Regions from separate parts of the Paenibacillus sp. PSB04 genome, predicted to be linked through region 2. Evidence: predicted binding sites of a transcription regulator. Region 2 holds the regulator's gene; each other region holds the start of a gene.
What was found. Region 2 encodes LexA, which represses DNA repair genes until DNA is damaged. Its sites were predicted from a motif close to CGAACATATGTTCG; they were not measured.
Positions count from the first base shown of each region.

Region 1: the regulator LexA is predicted to act here: its motif matches at 3,901-3,914, upstream of addB (helicase-exonuclease AddAB subunit AddB).
Region 3: the regulator LexA is predicted to act here: its motif matches at 3,343-3,356, upstream of recA (recombinase RecA).

Region 1 is NZ_CP081301.1:3,618,191-3,624,028, reverse strand. It holds gene addA (helicase-exonuclease AddAB subunit AddA) at 1-320, opposite strand, end outside; gene addB (helicase-exonuclease AddAB subunit AddB) at 301-3,831, opposite strand; gene K2F33_RS16665 (ArsR/SmtB family transcription factor) at 4,133-4,510, opposite strand; gene K2F33_RS16660 (SRPBCC family protein) at 4,513-4,938, opposite strand; gene K2F33_RS16655 (hypothetical protein) at 5,210-5,838, shown strand, end outside.
Region 2 is NZ_CP081301.1:4,227,489-4,233,326, forward strand. It holds gene K2F33_RS19625 (sensor histidine kinase) at 1-1,470, shown strand, start outside; gene K2F33_RS19630 (response regulator transcription factor) at 1,445-2,635, shown strand; gene lexA (transcriptional repressor LexA) at 2,731-3,357, opposite strand; gene K2F33_RS19640 (LysM peptidoglycan-binding domain-containing protein) at 3,597-3,977, shown strand; gene K2F33_RS19645 (DUF896 domain-containing protein) at 4,079-4,261, shown strand; gene K2F33_RS19650 (hypothetical protein) at 4,499-5,014, shown strand; gene K2F33_RS19655 (HAD family hydrolase) at 5,054-5,838, shown strand, end outside.
Region 3 is NZ_CP081301.1:6,210,178-6,216,015, forward strand. It holds gene rny (ribonuclease Y) at 1-949, opposite strand, end outside; gene K2F33_RS28545 (regulatory protein RecX) at 1,276-2,052, opposite strand; gene recA (recombinase RecA) at 2,212-3,273, opposite strand; gene K2F33_RS28555 (competence/damage-inducible protein A) at 3,607-4,893, opposite strand; gene pgsA (CDP-diacylglycerol--glycerol-3-phosphate 3-phosphatidyltransferase) at 5,022-5,609, opposite strand.

The sequences.
Region 1 (5,838 bases), 610 kb from region 2:
GCACGCCCGAGCAGGGACAGCTGCCGCCGGAGGTGGGTATTCTCCGGATCCTTCTCCAGCTGCCGGTCCAGCGCGTCGCGGATGCGCTCACGCATCTCGGCCGCAGCCGCCTTAGTGAACGTAGCGACAAGCAGCCGGTCCACGCTGAAGCCCTGCTCCTCATTCAAAATTTTCCGGATGATCCGTTCGACCAGAACGGCCGTTTTCCCTGAGCCTGCCGCCGCCGCGACCAGAATGTGATCGCCGTGAAGCGAAATCGCCTTCCACTGATCGTCGCTCCACATGCTGCCTGCCGGCTTTTCAATTTCGATCATGCGCATCTCCTCCTTGGCGGCTGGACATCATTTCCCATACCTGCGATTTATTTGGCTTGCCGAGCATATGGTAATGGTTGCCCTCGACATTTTCGTCAAACTGGCACACTGGCTTGAACGGACAGAACGTGCATGCCGTCTCCTGCTGGATGCGGTAAGGCTCGATGTCCACGTCCCCTTCAGTAATTCTCGTTCCAATCCGGGTGATATTGTCCCTGACGGAAGACAGCAGCGTATCCCACTGATCCGGCGTAGCGACCGATGCGGAGCTGTAGAAGCTTCCGTCCGATTTAACGGCAACCGGAAGGATGGATGAATGGCCTTTGTCCAGAGATGCGTCCATTTTGGATATGACGTCGCGGTCGGCCAGCAGCAGCCCCTTCATTTTAAACCGTTTGAGCAGCTCTTCCGCCGCCTGCTCCATCGTCAGCCCGTTGCTCGACTGCAGGATCGGATCATGCACGTGAAAATACAGCGTTCCCGCCGGCAGCGCCTTGCTGCCCAGCCAGTGCTCCGCATAGGTCAACAGCACGTCCAGATAGGTCAGCATCTGCAGGGACAAGCCGTAGTACACCTCATGAAGCCGCAGGTCCTTCTGTCCGGACTTATAATCGATTACGCGCAGCAGCAGTCCGTTTTCGCCTTGGGCCATATCCACCCGGTCGATTCGCCCGATGACCTCCATCACCGTTCCGTTCTCAAGGGAGAAGGTCAGCGGAGGCAGCGGTTTACCGGGGCCAAAATCCAGCTCCAGGCCGACCGGCTCAAAGCTACCCCGCCGTGCCTGCTCGCCCAGAATGACAGAGGCGCGGCTGACGATGTTTTTGAGCTTGCGTGAAATGTAGCCGTAGCGCTTGCTGCTCATCAAAATTTCTCCCTGCAGCATCGGAGCGAGGCGCTCTACCGTTGTTTCCGCTTCGCGCCGGCACTCTTCGGCCGTCAGGCTTCCCCAGCTCCGTTTCTGTTCCTGCAGCCGCAGCGCCATTTGGGTCAGCGCCGCGTGGAACAGCTGGCCGATATCCGGCGCCTGCAGGCGGTACAGCTGCCGTTCGCGCAGCTTCAGCCCGTGTGAAGCGAAGTGCGAAAACGGGCAGGCCACGAACCGCTCCATGCGGGATACGCTCGTCCGGATTTTGGCACCGTACAGCCTGCGGCTGGTCTGCGGCTCCAGCTGGCGGGTATCGTTGCGGTAAAACAGCGACCACAGCAGCATATCCAGCGGCCCCTTCCATTCCCGTTCCCGGATATACCAGTTGTACACATCCCACCACAGCTGCGGAATTTCCGCGCCCTGCTTCCATTTGCGCAGCTGAATGATCAAATGGCTGAGGCTCTGGCGGGGGTGGGACAAATACGCAAGCAGCTCTTCTTCCCGCTGCTCTGCCGATGGCTGCGCCGACAGGCGGCGAACCGGCAGACCCGGGAACATTTTACGGACATGCCTCACTACTTCAGACGGCAGCAGCTCCTTGCCCTCATCGTCTGCGGCCGGATAGCTGACCCATACATGCCGGCTGGCCGAGGTCAAGGCGTTGTAAATCAGGAACCGTTCGTCGAGCAGCTTGCGCGAAATGCCAGGCGCCAGCTCCATTCCGGTTTGCGACAGAAGGGAGCGCTCCTGTTCGGTCAGCACCCCGTCATCCTGAAACACGGCCGGGATGACTCCGTCGTTGACACCGAGCAGAAACGCGTACTTTACGCCACCCGTCCGCGTCCGGTCCATATTGCCGACCAGCACCTGATCAAGCGCAGGCGGAACGAGACCCAGCTTCAGTTCGCTCAGTCCCGTTTCCAGAATGCCGGCAAACAGCTCGAAGGCCATCTTCTCCGTACCCATCATTTCCACAATCTGATCCAGCAGCTCCAGGACCACATCCCACAGCTGGCGGTGTTCCCTCGCCGCCTCCGGACGCCCGGACTCCAGCGCTTCGCGGCTCCACAGGTCCAGCTTCTCGGGAATGTCGGCTTCCTCAAGCAGACGGAAGACCGCTGTACTGAGCTCCTCGGCGCTGCCCGCCTTCTTCACCCGCTTGCCAAATGCCAATAGCGGCTCGCTGACCACCCTCCGGCAGTGCTCCATCAGGCTGAGAAGCTGCTCTCCGGATCTGCGTCGCTCTCCGCCGTTTTCCTCCAGGGACAGGCTCGGAACGGCTTTCCATGGGCGGCCGTCCGTCCAGCGGTATCCCTGAATTCCGCAGGCGAGGGCGTAGTTCTCGAGCACGTCCATATCCTCCCGCCCCAGCGACCCGTCCAGCGGAAGCAGCAGGTCGCTCTTGATGCAGCGGAATACGTCCTCATGCCGCCAGTTCCGGCGCACGACATCCAGTGCGGAACGAATAAACTCCACCAGCGGATGGTGCAGCTCGCTTCGCTTCTGGTCGAGAAAGAACGGAATGCCGTAGTCCCGGAACAGGGGCTCCACCAAATGCTCGTAATCGCCCAAATTACGGACGAACACGGCCATTTCGCGGTATCTCGCCCCTTCCTCCCTAGCCAGGCGCAGCATCTCCCTCAAAGCCCCTTCCACTTCGGTGCGCCGATTCTCGGCGGCATAGAGGGAAATCCCTTCGGTTTCCTGAACCTGCTCTTTCTCCTGCCCCTTCCAGGGAATCCGCCGGTCATAACCGCGCTCTAAATGAGCAAGCCGCGGGCTGAGGCGGAATTTGGGCAGGTCCGATGCCGGCAGTATCGAATCGTTCGTTTCGATGCCCAGCTCATCGGCCATTCCTCTCAGCTTGATGTAAGTCGTGGCGGTCGGGTGAAACAGGTCCAGCTCATGCGGCTGCATGCTGCCGTGGTACGGCTTGTCCAGCGTGAGCGCAATGGTAACCGATGACGCATGGGCCATCAGCTCGCGAATAACCCCGTATTCCTGCGGAGTCATCCCGTGGAAGCCGTCGATCCATACGTCCGCACCTTTGACATACGACGAGCTGCGAATCCCTTCGGCCAAAGTGACGAGCGTATCTTCATCATCTATATAAAGCGGTGATATTTCCTGTTCAAAGTCGCGGTACACCGTCCATAAATCCTCCAGCTTATAGCGCAGGATCGGCGCGGCCGCCTTCTGCTCCGTCAGCTGGGTCAAATGCTCTTCCAGCACGGCGGAATCTACGCAGTACCGCTTGAGCTCGGTATACAGCTCGTTCAGCTTGCCTATGAAACCCAGCTGGTCACCGGAGGCACCGAACAGCTTCAGCTCCTCTTTGCGGCGCTGAATGATTTTGTACAGCAGCATTTTTTTGCCTTCTTCGCTGATGCCGACTCTCGCCGACCCGCCGGTCTCCTGCATCACCCGGTACGCCAGGCGCCGGAAGCTGAGAACCTGCGCACGGACGCTGCCTTTGACAGCGCCCGACGATACCAGGCTGTGCTCCGCCTGGAATGAGCCCTGCTCGGGAACGAGCAGGATCAGCGGGCTGCCCTTAGGCTCTGTTTGCAGCCGGGACGTAATCTCGCTTAGGATCGCCGTCGTCTTGCCGCTACCGGATCGTCCGATCAGAAAATGAACCGACATGGTGTTGCCTCCTTCGTATGTAAACCTCGAAAACTATTAAATATAAGTATAACACAACCTTTTTTGAAAAGAACGTATGTTTGCGGAACTGTAAAAAGGAGGCACTTACCGTTTTATGCAATTATCCGATACGCTCAACCCGAAGGAACGCCGTGTCCCGGCATGCCAAACAGCGGTACAGGAGGAGGTGATCCTCTTGTACCGCTGTCTCTTGTTTCGCTTGATTTTTACGAATGCTAGTTTCCAGCCTTCCGGCCATCATGCGGGATCATGATTCAGTATAAAGCGATTGAATCACCGGCTAATCTTGTTCCTTCTCCTTATCCACAAGGGTCAGCGGGGCAGGGAAGCGTTCGGAACCATCCGACTCCACGAAGTGCTGCAGGGCTGCCATCTTGTTCTCCCAGAAGCGTTCAAAATAGGAGTACCAATCCTTGAGCTCCTGCAAAGGCCCCGGGTCCAGCCGGTACCTCGTCTCGCGGCCGACCTTTCTTTCCTTCACCAGCCCTGCCTCCGACAGAATCCGCAGATGCTTGGAAACCGCCGTCCGGCTCATCGGAAAATGGCTGCTGAGCACCGTTACGGGCATCTCCTGATCGGACAGCAGCTTGAGCAGCTGGCGCCGGGTCGGATCGGCCACGGCCTGAAACACGTCGTGCTTGGACGCAGTCCCCGTCATGCTTACGCCTCGACGTATCTGCCCAGCTTCTGGTGGAGTCCGGCCCAGCCTTGGTCCATCGTCTCGCGCACAATCGTATGCGGCTGGTTGAACTCGGTCACTTGGTCCGCGCTCCAGCCGGAGTGGATGAGCGTCACTTCCGTTTTGCCGTCCAGCTCCTTCAGCTCGAAAACAAGCGTCCAGTCCTTGCCCCAGCGGAACGCCAGCCGGTGCGGCGGATCCACTTCGGTCACCTTGCACGGCGACATGCCGTACGGACCGGCATTAATGTGAAATTCGTGGCCTACGACGGGCTGCATGTCATTGGGCATGAACCAGGCGGACAGCCCTTCGGGAGTCGCCACCGCTTCCCACACTTTCTGGATCGGAGCCTGGAATACGCCGGTGTGGCGGATATCAGGCAAAGCATTGTTTGTTGAGTTTTCCATGTATAAGTACCTCCATATGCAGTCAATCAACCCGGTTTACATTCGAATGCGAAACCATTTGGTTTCATATGAATTATACGAAACCTTTTGGTTTCATGTCAACCCCTTGTCCTTCTGCGGCCCGTAAGCCGGAATCCAACGAAAAAAGGAGCCTTTCGGCTCCTTATATTGCTATTATAGCTCATATTTCCAAAAACAAACAGTCTACCATTTTTCACCTGACATTCTATAATGAGGACGTTCTCACTTTAAGGCAAAGGGAGGAAATACGGTGGATATCAAGGATTCTTCAAGCTCGTCTGAAAATCAGCCCGGGACGGTCGGTTCAGCAAGAGCCGCTGCAGCGGACTGGGTGATGCACCAAGCCTCAAAGGAAAAAGGATTTATGGGCGCTTATTTCACGGGTTCCACGATCGGAATGCCGGAAGATGCCCCGATGTCTCCAAGCTCCGATATCGACGTGATGGTCGTGTCCGAACTGGCGGAGCCGCCGTTAAAACCGGGTAAGTTCATATATCAGAATACCCTGATCGAAGGCTCTTACATCTCCCTATCCGAGCTGTCCTCGGTGCAAAAGGTGCTCGTCTCACACCATCTGGCAGGCCCGTTCCGGGTGAATACGATCATCTCCGATCCCCATGGCCATTTGCATCGCGTGTATTCAGAAGTATCCCGGCATTTTGCCGATGAGGTCTGGGTGCGGCAGCGGTGCGAAAACGTCCTGCAGCAAATCAAGCGGTCTCTGCTCGGTCTCGACTTGTCCTTGCCGCTGCATGACTTGTTCACATCCTGGCTCTTCCCTACGGGCATCACCACGCATGTGCTGCTGCTCGCCGCCCTGAAAAACCCGACGGTGCGGCTCCGTTATGCAGCCGTCCGCGGCGTATTGGAAGATTACGG
Region 2 (5,838 bases):
GACAGGGGCAAAGTGTACAGCTATGAGCGCCAGTTCGCCGGGGTCATCGACAACAATTACGCCCAGACGTCCTGGTACAACGAGCTGAACGCCTCGTCGGGCAATATGGTCTGGCTCGGGATGATGCCGGGTTCGCCGATCAACACGCTGCAGCAGAAAGAGAACGTCTTTGTGTTCGGCCGGAAGCTGTACGATCTGAACACGCACAAGCAGCTTGGCATCATGGTCATCGAAGCGAATCCTTCGTCCATCATGGAGGCGATGTCCAATGTGACGATCAGCCCGGGCAGCCGCGTGTACCTGATCGATCAGAACAACAACATCATCGCTTCGACCGGTAAAAAAGGGACGGAGGCGCCGGACTTTGCCAGCATTCCGAAGCCAGGTGCCGAGGACGGTATTCTGGTGGATGACAGCTCAAGCCAGCTGGTGGTCGCTGCCAATACGCCCATGGCGGGCTGGACGATCTACGGTTTTACCCCGAAGCACGACATTCAGGCGGAAGTGAACCAGACGACCCAATACCTCGTTATCGTTCTAATCGTGCTGATTATCGTCTCCACGGTTCTGGCCACGCTGGTATCGCGCAACATTGCTTCCCCGCTGAAGCTGCTGATCCGGGAAATGAAAAAGGTGGAGATGGGCAATTTCAGCGGTTCGGTTAATGTCGACTCGTTTGACGAAATCAACAGCCTGGTGTCTTCCTTCAACCGGATGGTGCACCGGATGGATGAGCTGATTGAGACGATCAAGGTCACGACCGTCAGCGAGAAAAACGCGCAGCTGCAGGCGCTGCAGTCCCAGGTGAATCCGCATTTTTTGTACAACACGCTGGACATGATTTACTGGATGCTGGATGAAAAAGGGAATGAACGCCTCAGCAGGGTCATTCTGTCACTGTCGCAAATGTTCCGTTACAGCAGCAACTGGGAAGAGGCTTCCCGGACGACGCTGCGTCAGGAATTGGAACAGATCCGGCATTATTTGACGATTATCGAGAACCGGCTGAAGGATAGGCTTGCACCGAAGATCGATGTGGATCCACAGTGGATGGACGTCACGCTGCCGAAAATGACGATTCAGCCGATTATTGAAAACGCTGTAAAATATGGACTGGAGCCGCTGGATCGGCAGGGCATGCTGCTCGTTACGGCGGAGCAGGTCATGGACGATCTCCATGTCGTCGTTCGGGATAACGGGAAGGGAATGAACGAAGACACGCTGATGCAGGTCAGAAGCTTGCTGGAGGGCGGCAACCGCACGTCGCCCAAAGCGGAGGACAGAGACGGCCCCGTGCTTCGCCGTGGCATCGGTTTGAGCAATGTGCATGAGCGGATCCGAATGATGTTCGGCAGTCCGTACGGTTTATACTTGGACAGTCAAGAAGGGGAAGGAACGACGGTAACCATCCGTTTACCAATCCGGCACCAAGGAGGAATGGAAGATGAACATTTTAGTCGTGGACGATGAGCATGTGATCCGTGACGGAATTAAGCGCACCATCCACCGGGCCTATCCGCAGCATTATGTTCACCTGGCGGCGAATCCGGAGGAAGCGGTTCAGCAGCTGCGCAAACACCGGATTGATCTGGTGCTGACCGATATCCTCATGCCGGGAATGACGGGCCTTGAATTGATGCAGCTGTGCCAAGGCAGTTATCCGCATATCAAATGGGTCATCATTTCGGCTTATTCCGAGTTTTCCTACGCCCAGGAAGCCGTCAAGCTTGGGGCTAAGGACTATATGCTCAAGCCGATCGGGAAAGAGCTGCTGCTCTCCATGATTTCCGGACTTGCTCAGGAGATGGATCGGGAGAATGAAATCGTGCGCGAGGCGGAGCTGCTGAAGTCTAACCTGAAGTATTTGCGTGAGGCTGTGTTTCAGCGCTGGGCGAGCGGACTCGATACTGGGCGCCTTGACGTCGCGTCTATAATTGAGAGCTACCCCGCATTCCAACTGGTAATGGTTAAGATGGAGAGCGACGCGCCGGTGCATCTGGAGCATTTTATTATTGAAAATGTGCTTGGTGAGCTGATTGAAGCGCACGGCTGCGGATTTGTGACAAGCATGGACGAAACGAGCCTGATCGGCCTCGTCTCACTGGGGGAAGAGGGAGGCATGAAACGTCTGACGGATGAGCTGCGCGCTAACTTGAAACGATGCGTCAAGGTGCCTTTCCAGATTCAGTCGACGGGACTTATCACAGACATTCACCGGGTGCCGGAGGAAGTGCGGCGGATGCGCCAGGAATCGGCATCGCTGGAGTACGAATACAACAACCCGGGCGGTAACCGAGCGATCGAGGTTGCGGTGCAGTACATCAAAGCACACTATCATACGGATCTGTCCCTGGAAAAGGTAGCTTCGGTCGTGTTCCTGAATCCGGTCTATTTCAGCCAGCTGTTTAAGCAGAAGACAGGAAGCGGCTTCAAGGAATACGTCACCAATCTGCGGATCGAACAAGCCTGCAAGCTGCTGCTGCAAACGCATTTGAAGCTGGCCGACATTTCGGACAAAGTCGGATATGTGGACGTCAAGCATTTTACCCAGGTGTTCCGCAAAAAAACGGGAAAAACCCCGACGGAGTACCGTCTGGAGCAAACGGCGGATTCCCGTGAGGTGTGTCCCACCTGAATCATCCTGCCTTGATCCCAACGCCGAAAAGAGCCCTTGACCTTCCTGAGTAAGGAAGAGCAAGGGCTCTATTGCTGCTTGTCCAGCATCATCTGCTAGTGAATATCGCGGAACAGCCCGACGACTTTACCCAGAATGGTGACATGGTTCAGACGCAAAGGTTCGTAAGCCGGGTTCTCCGGTTGAAGCCGGATATGGTCCTTCTCCTTGTAAAACGTCTTCACGGTTGCTTCATCCTCATCCGTCATGGCAACGACGATGTCCCCGTTATCGGCTGTCTGCTGCTGTCTCACGATGACGTAGTCACCGTTATGAATGCCCGCCTCGATCATACTGTCCCCAACGACGGAAAGCATAAATACTTTCTCATCTCCAACATAGTGCTGTGGCAGAGGGAAGTAATCTTCAATGTTCTCCGTTGCCGTGATCGGCACCCCAGCTGTGACCTTGCCTACTACGGGAACTCTGGCGATCGTATGCGTGAACAGATTGCTGCTCTCGGATTCTTCTTGTCCCAACAGTTCGATGGCACGAGGCTTCGTAGGGTCTCTGCGGATCAAGCCTTTCTTCTCCAGTCGGTCCAAATGGCCGTGTACGGTCGAGCTGGAAGCCAACCCTACCGCCTCACCGATCTCTCGGACGGACGGAGGATAACCCTTGGCGCGGACTTCATTTCTGATAAATTCCAATATCGCTTGCTGCCGGCTAGATATCTTTGACATTCCCCATCAACCCCATTTAGTAACGTTTGGTAAAATTATAACATAGAACTGCCGTTCGTACAAACATAAGTTCTAAATGATTTTGCTTTGATGGAGCGGGATTTTCGCGGCTTCTGAATGAAGGAAGCCCGCCTCTAAAAACATAGGAACAATTGTTCGAAAAAAGTATTGAACAAAACAAATGTTCGTGTTATATTGTTCTCATGAAACAAGAACAAACGTTTGGAGGCGTAATATTTATGCTGAAACACACTACATACCAAAGTATTTATAATAACCCATCCGTTAACCCATCCATCAATGAAGCTATAGCATCTCCTTGGTTGAAGAAACTCCAGTCCTTCGTGCCTGGCCCTGCCTTGATCAAACTGATCCTGGCGGCCCTGATTATTTTGGTGGGATGCACAGGTGTCGTTCGCGTATTCGCGGGAACCTCGGATGATGTTCGGTTAGAGAAAAATGTCATCGTTCAGCAAGGCGATACGCTGTGGGGAATCGCTTCTGCCCATAAGCCGGAAGACATGGATATCCGCGCATACATTATGGCGGTGAAGAAGTATAACGATTTAACCAGCAGCGAAATTCAAGCCGGAGAAGTATTGGCACTCCCACAATATTAATAGAAGATAAATGATCAAGAGCTTGGAAAGGTGTGAACCTTGACAAGCTCTTTTTATCATGGCAAAGTTAGGTATGACTTGAATATTGGAGGAGTAATTGTATGGATATCGACAGCGTTGTAGAGAGAATTAATGAGCTTGCGCGCAAGCAAAAGGAATCCGGTTTAACCGAAGAGGAAATCGAAGAACGGGCCAAGCTTCGTGAGAGATACCTTCAGAATGTCCGCAGAAATTTCAGACAGCAGCTGGACTCGATTGAATGGGTGGATGAAGAGAAGAAATAACACCCGCTGCTGGTTTAGACTCATACATTCGATTATGGTATAGACTGACTCAAGGTTTTGTATGGCTCACTACCGAGAACAGAATGCTTCTATGTAAGCGCACCAAGTTTTCCTTCATTTGCTTTCTATTATATAGAATGTGAAACTACAGGAATAATTGCTGTAAGCAGTATTGGGCCGTTATATATGAGGAAGTAAATAACTATATAGCCGAAAGCATTTTGAGGAGGTTCGTGAATGGCCCGTTCATGGGAAAGACAGGTAAGAAAAAACTCAGCGCAGCTGAACAAGCAGAGAAAGAAAGAGGGAAAGCCATCCATCTATAGCACGGGAGGTCCATCGGCTGACATTTATAAAGGAAGAAACTATGTGCTTCCGATTACGATGGTCGCTCTGGCCGCGGTTTACTTCCTGCTCGGAATGCTCGGACAGGAGGGTACGGCGGGAAACAGCGGCATGACCTGGATCATTATGGCCATGTACGTGTTCCTGGGCTTGATGATCTTTTTGCGCAGGCCTTTCCTGCGCGTGGAGAAAAACGCCGTATCGACGATCAAGTTCAACCGGGATCGGCGACTGACCGCAGACAATATCGCCAAGATCAAGCTGGCCAAAGGCTCTGTCGTGATTGAGCCGAAGGGCAAAGGCGGCAACTGGGTGTTCACGCGCCTGATCAACCGCTACGATACCGATGCCATAGGGGAACGTCTGGAGCGTTTTGCGCAGACCCATAATATCCCTTTGGAAAAATAAACAAATATAAGAGATAGCAGATGGAGAGGATGGAAGAGGATGCCGGTACAAGCTGTTTTTTTCGATTTGGACGATACGCTGTTGTGGGATGAGCGCAGCGTGAAGGAATCCTTTGAAGCGGTATGCGAGACGGCCGCCATGGCGAAGGGCATTGACGCCAAGGAGCTGGAGGAAGCGGTCCGCAATGAGGCAAGGGCGTTATATCAATCCTATGACACGTTTGCCTTTACCCAAATGATTGGAATTAACCCGTTTGAAGGACTGTGGGCCAACTTCAGCGCAGGCGAACAACCTGAATTTCGCAGACTTGAGGAGCTCGCTCCAGGCTACCGCAAGGAATCATGGCGGCGTGGTCTGCTGAAGCTTGGGGTTGACGATGAACAGCTGGCCGGAGAATTGGCCGAGCAATTTGCCGCCGAGCGCCGCTCCCGCCCCCATGTATATGAAGAGACCTTCCAAGTGCTGGACGAATTGAAAGGAAACAAGAAGCTGCTTCTTCTGACGAACGGCTGTCCCGCGCTCCAGCAGGAGAAGATCGCCGGCGTTCCTGAGCTTGCTCCATATTTTGACGAGATCGTCATTTCCGGTACATACGGCAAAGGCAAACCGGATCCGACCATCTTCGAACATGCGCTTTCATTACTTGGATTAACACCGGAACAGACGCTCATGGTCGGCGACAAGCAGACAACCGACATCAAAGGCGGAAATAGTGCCGGACTGACCACAGTATGGATCAACCGCAACGGAAAAGTAAAAGATCCGTCCATTGAGCCTGATTACGAAATCAAGCATCTGTCTGAACTGCATCGCATCATCGCCGA
Region 3 (5,838 bases), 2.0 Mb from region 2:
CCAAAATTTTGATCAAATCCGGATGCAGACCATGTACTCCCACTTCGAATGTCGCTTGTTCGCCATACTCGCGAATCCGCTCATCAACCTCTTTACGGGATTTCTCCACCATCTCTTCAATCCGAGCGGGATGAATGCGTCCGTCTGCTACCAATTTCTCCAAAGCGGTCCGGGCAATTTCCCGGCGGATCGGATCAAATCCCGACAAAATTACAGCTTCAGGCGTATCATCAATAATGAGGTCAATACCGGTCAGAGTTTCCAGTGCACGGATGTTCCGGCCTTCACGCCCGATAATCCGTCCCTTCATCTCCTCATTCGGCAGCGTCACCACAGATACGGTGGTCTCCGCCACATGATCTGCAGCGCAGCGCTGGATGGCGAGCGTTACGATTTCACGGGATTTCTTGTCAGCTTCTTCTTTCGCCTGCTGCTCAATATCTTTAATCATTTGAGCGGTTTCATGGCGAACTTCCTGCTCTACATTGCTCAAAATAATGCTTCGTGCGTCTTCCATGGTCAAACTGGAAATGCGTTCCAGCTCCGTGACCTGGCTTTTGTAAATCAAATCGATCTGCTGTTGAGTCTCTTCGATGCGTTTCTCCTTGTTGGCCACTTGCTCTTCTTTACGTTCAAGCGATTCAATTTTTTTATCCAGCGACTCTTCTTTTTGCAACAATCGTCTTTCCTGCCGTTGAATTTCATTTCGACGCTCACGAGTGTCTTTTTCAGCTTCGGTCCGGATTCTGTGTACTTCGTCTTTAGCCTCCAGTACCGTTTCCTTCTTCAGTGCTTCTGCTTCCTTACGCGCGTTTTCCACGATTTGTACAGCAGCTTCTTCAGCACTAGAAATTTTAGCCTCTGCAAGAGATTTGCGAATAAAATATCCAATCACGAACCCCAAGAACAATGCGGCAACAACGAGAACGACCCATAGCCATATAGGCATTCAGTTCACCTCCTCGTTGGTTCCTCCAAGGTATTCCTTGGGATCTTCTACAGTTGTCCATTCATTTCAATTCATCATACGTACTTCAATCATTTTCCATCTGCACAACTTCCCCATGGGAAGGTTGTACAAAACCCGTGCTACCCTAGAGGCGGGATAAGGCGGGGGTAGTTCATATGAATTGGAGAGAAATTAGAATCTTTCATTAAAAAACCTTTTTTTGGAAGGAAAAAAGAGCTTTTTACAGGAATAGATTCATCTTCATTTTAGTATTTGTGAAAAGATATTGTCAAGAGAGGGCATTTCATATTGTGTCAACTTCTTCCTCAGTCGAATGAAAAATATTCCTCTTCATCCTCGGGATAAGCATCCTCCTTGAGCAGCTGGTTGATGACCTTTCGGACCTGTTCTCCGGAGTATCCCCGCCTCATCAAATAAGCCCCCGTTTTACGCTTGCGATCGGCGGCTTCCCCCTTCGTCTGGTTCCATTTCTTGCGGCCGGCTGCCAGGGCTGCTTCAAATTCCTGATCGGAACTGACTTCGGCCAGCGCCTCGGATATAATCGACTTATCGACGCCTTTCTGCTGAAGCTCCTGCCTGATCCAGGCTTTGCCTTTGCGATGGTTCCTGATTCGCTGCTGCGCCCACTGCCTGGCATAGTTTTCGTCGTCCACCAGCCTTTCTTCCACCAGCCGGTTCAGCGCATACTCAATCGATCCCGTTTCGATGCCTTTCTGCCGCAGTTTCATCTCAATTTCCTTGCGTGTCCGCGGCTTCCGCTCCAGCGCCTTTAAGCCTTCGACATAAGCCTGCTGTCGCTCGTCCGCTACGACGATTTCCTCCAGCTCCTGCTTCGTAAAGGCGTTCCCCTTGACCATCCGGTACTTCACGAGGACGTCTTCGTGGACGGAAAGGGTGTAGGGTCCGAACGATATCAAATAACGCCCTCTGGGCTTGGCCAGACGCTCTACCTCCGTGATCCAAAGGGTTTCATCGTCCGGGAACCCGGCCAGTCCTTCATGAATTCCCTGTTCTTCATGGATTCCCTGCTTTTCATGAATCCCTTGCCCTTCCTGATGTTCATGGCTATTTCCTTTTCGCATCTCTCTCACATCCCATCACGTGTTCAATGTAAGTCGTATAACTGAACCGCATTCTTAACGTACTCTCTATATGAGAAAAGACGCCCAGTGACAGGTTATCACCGAGCGTCCTCATTATAGTCTCAATTCATTCACAGAATACGATTTCAAACGATAACCTTATTCTAGCTCTAACAATTCCTGCTCTTCGCGTTCCTCGGCCGCTGCTTCCTCTGCGGTCGGCGCGCTCACCGTCGTCGTCAAATTGCTTGCCTCACGGATCTTGTTCTCGATCGCTTCCGAAATAGGCTGATTTTCTTTCAGGAACTGCTTCGCATTCTCGCGGCCTTGACCCAGGCGCTCGCCTTCATAGGAGTACCAGGCACCGCTCTTATTGACGATATCCAATTCCGTACCGATATCGATAATGCTGCCTTCCTTGGAAATGCCTTCGCCGTACATGATGTCGATCTCCGCCTGCTTGAACGGAGGAGCCACCTTGTTCTTGACGACCTTGATCCGCGTACGGTTACCCACTACATCATTGCCCATCTTGATGCTCTCAATACGGCGTACATCCAGACGAACGGAAGAATAGAACTTCAGCGCACGGCCACCAGGGGTCGTCTCCGGGTTCCCGAACATGACGCCGACTTTCTCACGAAGCTGGTTGATAAAGATCGCAATCGTCTTCGACTTCGCAATCGCACCGGACAGCTTACGCAGTGCCTGGGACATCAGACGAGCCTGCAGACCTACGTGGGAATCCCCCATTTCGCCTTCGATTTCCGCTTTCGGTACGAGCGCGGCAACCGAGTCCACGACGATAATATCAACGGCGCCGCTGCGTACGAGGGCTTCCGCAATTTCCAACGCCTGCTCACCGGTGTCCGGTTGAGACAGCAGCAGCTCGTCAATGTTGACGCCAAGCTTGTTGGCATACGACGGATCAAGCGCATGCTCCGCATCGATGAAAGCAGCTTGTCCACCGACTTTCTGTACTTCAGCGATGGCATGGAGGGCCACCGTCGTCTTACCGGAAGATTCCGGTCCATATACTTCAACAACGCGGCCTCTTGGAAGTCCGCCAATACCAAGTGCTATATCTAGAGCCAGGGAGCCGCTGGGAACAACTTCCACCTGCATATGTGTCGACTCACCGAGTTTCATAATCGAACCTTTACCGAATTGTTTCTCTATTTGACGAAGCGCCATTTCAAGCGCAGCACGACGATCTGACAATAAACTCACATCCTTCACCGTTTATACTATTATGATACCTTGTTTTGGAACGTTTGCCAAGCATTTTTTCGAACATACATTCGTTTTTTTTGCCGGGCATTCTCCTCTCATCATCATGCCGCCGTACCTCAAACCAACCTCCGCAAGGAAAGCCTGCCAAATATGGGGGTCCCCGCTGGGGTTTGTTTTTCTATGATGATCGGATGCAAGAGTCCGAACTGGAACAGGCTTACACCCTCCTCCAACCATAAGAAAAAGAACCGCGGCAAACTTATTTTTGCACGGTTCTTCCGTATGGTTATATTATACCGCCTGGCCGGCGGCTGCACAACTTCAAACCTGATCCTTGGACTCCCCGGTGGCCGGATCGGTAGATACCAGTCTTTGCCACAACCGGTACAGCAGCGTTTTAACCGAGCGGACCCGGATCGTTTCGCGGTTGCCGTTCAGCTTCAGCTCAAACACCTCGGTCTTCTGTCCGCGCTGGGCGATCCCGACGTACACAAGGCCGACCGGTTTGCGTTCGGAATAGCCCGGACCCGCGACACCCGTGACGGATAAGCCGAAGTCGCTGTCCGTGATCATCCGCACGTTCTCGGCAAGCACCTCGGCCACTTCGGCGCTCACTGCTCCCGGTGCGTCGTCTCCCTCCAGCAACGCATGCGGGACATGCAGCAGCTTCTCCTTCATCTCGTTGGAGTAGCAGACGATCCCTCCCACGAACATGGTGGCGCTGCCCGGAATGGACGTGATGCTCTCCATCAGCATGCCTCCTGTGCAGCTCTCAGCGGCGCTCAGCGTAATCCCGCGGTCCGCCATCATGTCAACGATGATCCGTTCGATCGGCACGTCCATGCTGGCGTACATATGGTCTGCGAGCCGGCTTTGAATTTGCCCCTGCATCGCATTCAGTTTCTCCATGGCTTCCTGCTCTGTAGGCGCTTTGGTGGAGATGCGTACGGTCACTTCACCCTCCTTCGCATAAGGAGCGATCGTCGGATCGGTCTGCCCGTCGATCAGGTCCAGAAGCCGATCCTCCAGCAGCGATTCGCCGATGCCGGCAAACTTGAGCATTTTGGAGTAAATCGGCATTTCGTCGGTCAGGGCGTGCTGAAGGAGCCACGGCTTCGCCTGCTGGTCGAACATCGGCTTCATCTCTTTTGGAGGACCCGGCAGAACGATGTAGAAGTTATCCTCCTGGGCAAGCGCGAGTCCGACGGCCAATCCCGTTTCATTCGGCAGCGGCGTGCTGCCGTCGATGACGAGCGCCTGACGGCGGTTGTTCTCCGTCATGTTGATCCCCCGCCCTGCGAAGAATCTTTCGATTTGATCCATCGCCAGCCGGTCAATGTGCAGGGAGCGGCCGACATGCGCGGCCAGGGCATCCTTGGTCAGGTCGTCCTGGGTCGGGCCGATGCCTCCGGTCAGGATCAGGATATCCGCGCGCTGCGAAGCAAGCTCAATGGCGCCCTGAAGCCGCGAGGCGTTATCGCCGACGACCGTCTGGTAGTAGACGTCTATTCCCATTGCCGCAAGCTCCTGCGACAAGTACTGCGCGTTGGTATTCACGATTTGTCCAAGCAGCAGCTCCGTACCGACTGCAATGATTTCTGCTTTCATCCTTGATTGGCCTCCCTGTTATCGTAAAGTAGAATGGATATACCTATATTGAACACTTTACACGTTTTTAGCCTATCCGTATCACAGCGTTTGGTGGAAAGAAAAAGCAATAGGATATCCCTATTGCCTTACACATTGGAAAGCTGAAGCAGTTTTTTATTTTTGACAAAATAATCGATCCCCGAGTATATCGTGATCAAAGCCGCTGCCCAGATGGCAATATCGTCGAACGGCAGGCCGATCATCTCGAACGGGAAGTTGTTGATCAGAATCGCCACGATGGCGACAATCTGAATGACTGTCTTCACCTTGCCCCATTTGCTGGCCGCCACGACAGCCCCGTCAAGCAGCGCAATCTGGCGCAGGCCGGTAACGGCAAACTCGCGGCTGATAATAACTACAGCGATCCAGGAGTCGCACTTCCCCATTTCGACGAGCGAAACCAGCACCGCTGTAATAAGCAGCTTGTCGGCCAGCGGGTCCAGCAGTTTTCCGAGATTTGTAACCAAGTTGTTTTTGCGCGCCAAATAACCGTCTATACCGTCTGTGCTTGCTGCCAGAATAAAAATAATTACAGCGATCAGCTGATTGTACGGCAGCTCGAATGAATTCCAGGTAATCGGTTCCGGATAGAACTTGAAGTCGACCAGAAGAAACACCATCATGACCGGAATCAAACAGATTCTTGAAATGGTAATACGGTTGGGCAGATTCACTGTAAACCCTCCCCGGATAAATCAAACTAAGAAACGACATTCACATGCACGGCAGGCCGAAAATGAATAATATTGCACCCAGACCATCCATTATGTATGAATCCTCTACTTGGGGGCAGCAGGCACAGCTTGCGGCAAGCCGGCAACCCCGCCAAGACAGCGGGACAAGTTACAGTATAATATATCAATTTATACACTGTCAAAAGAGGAGTAAGCACCTCTTCCCGCC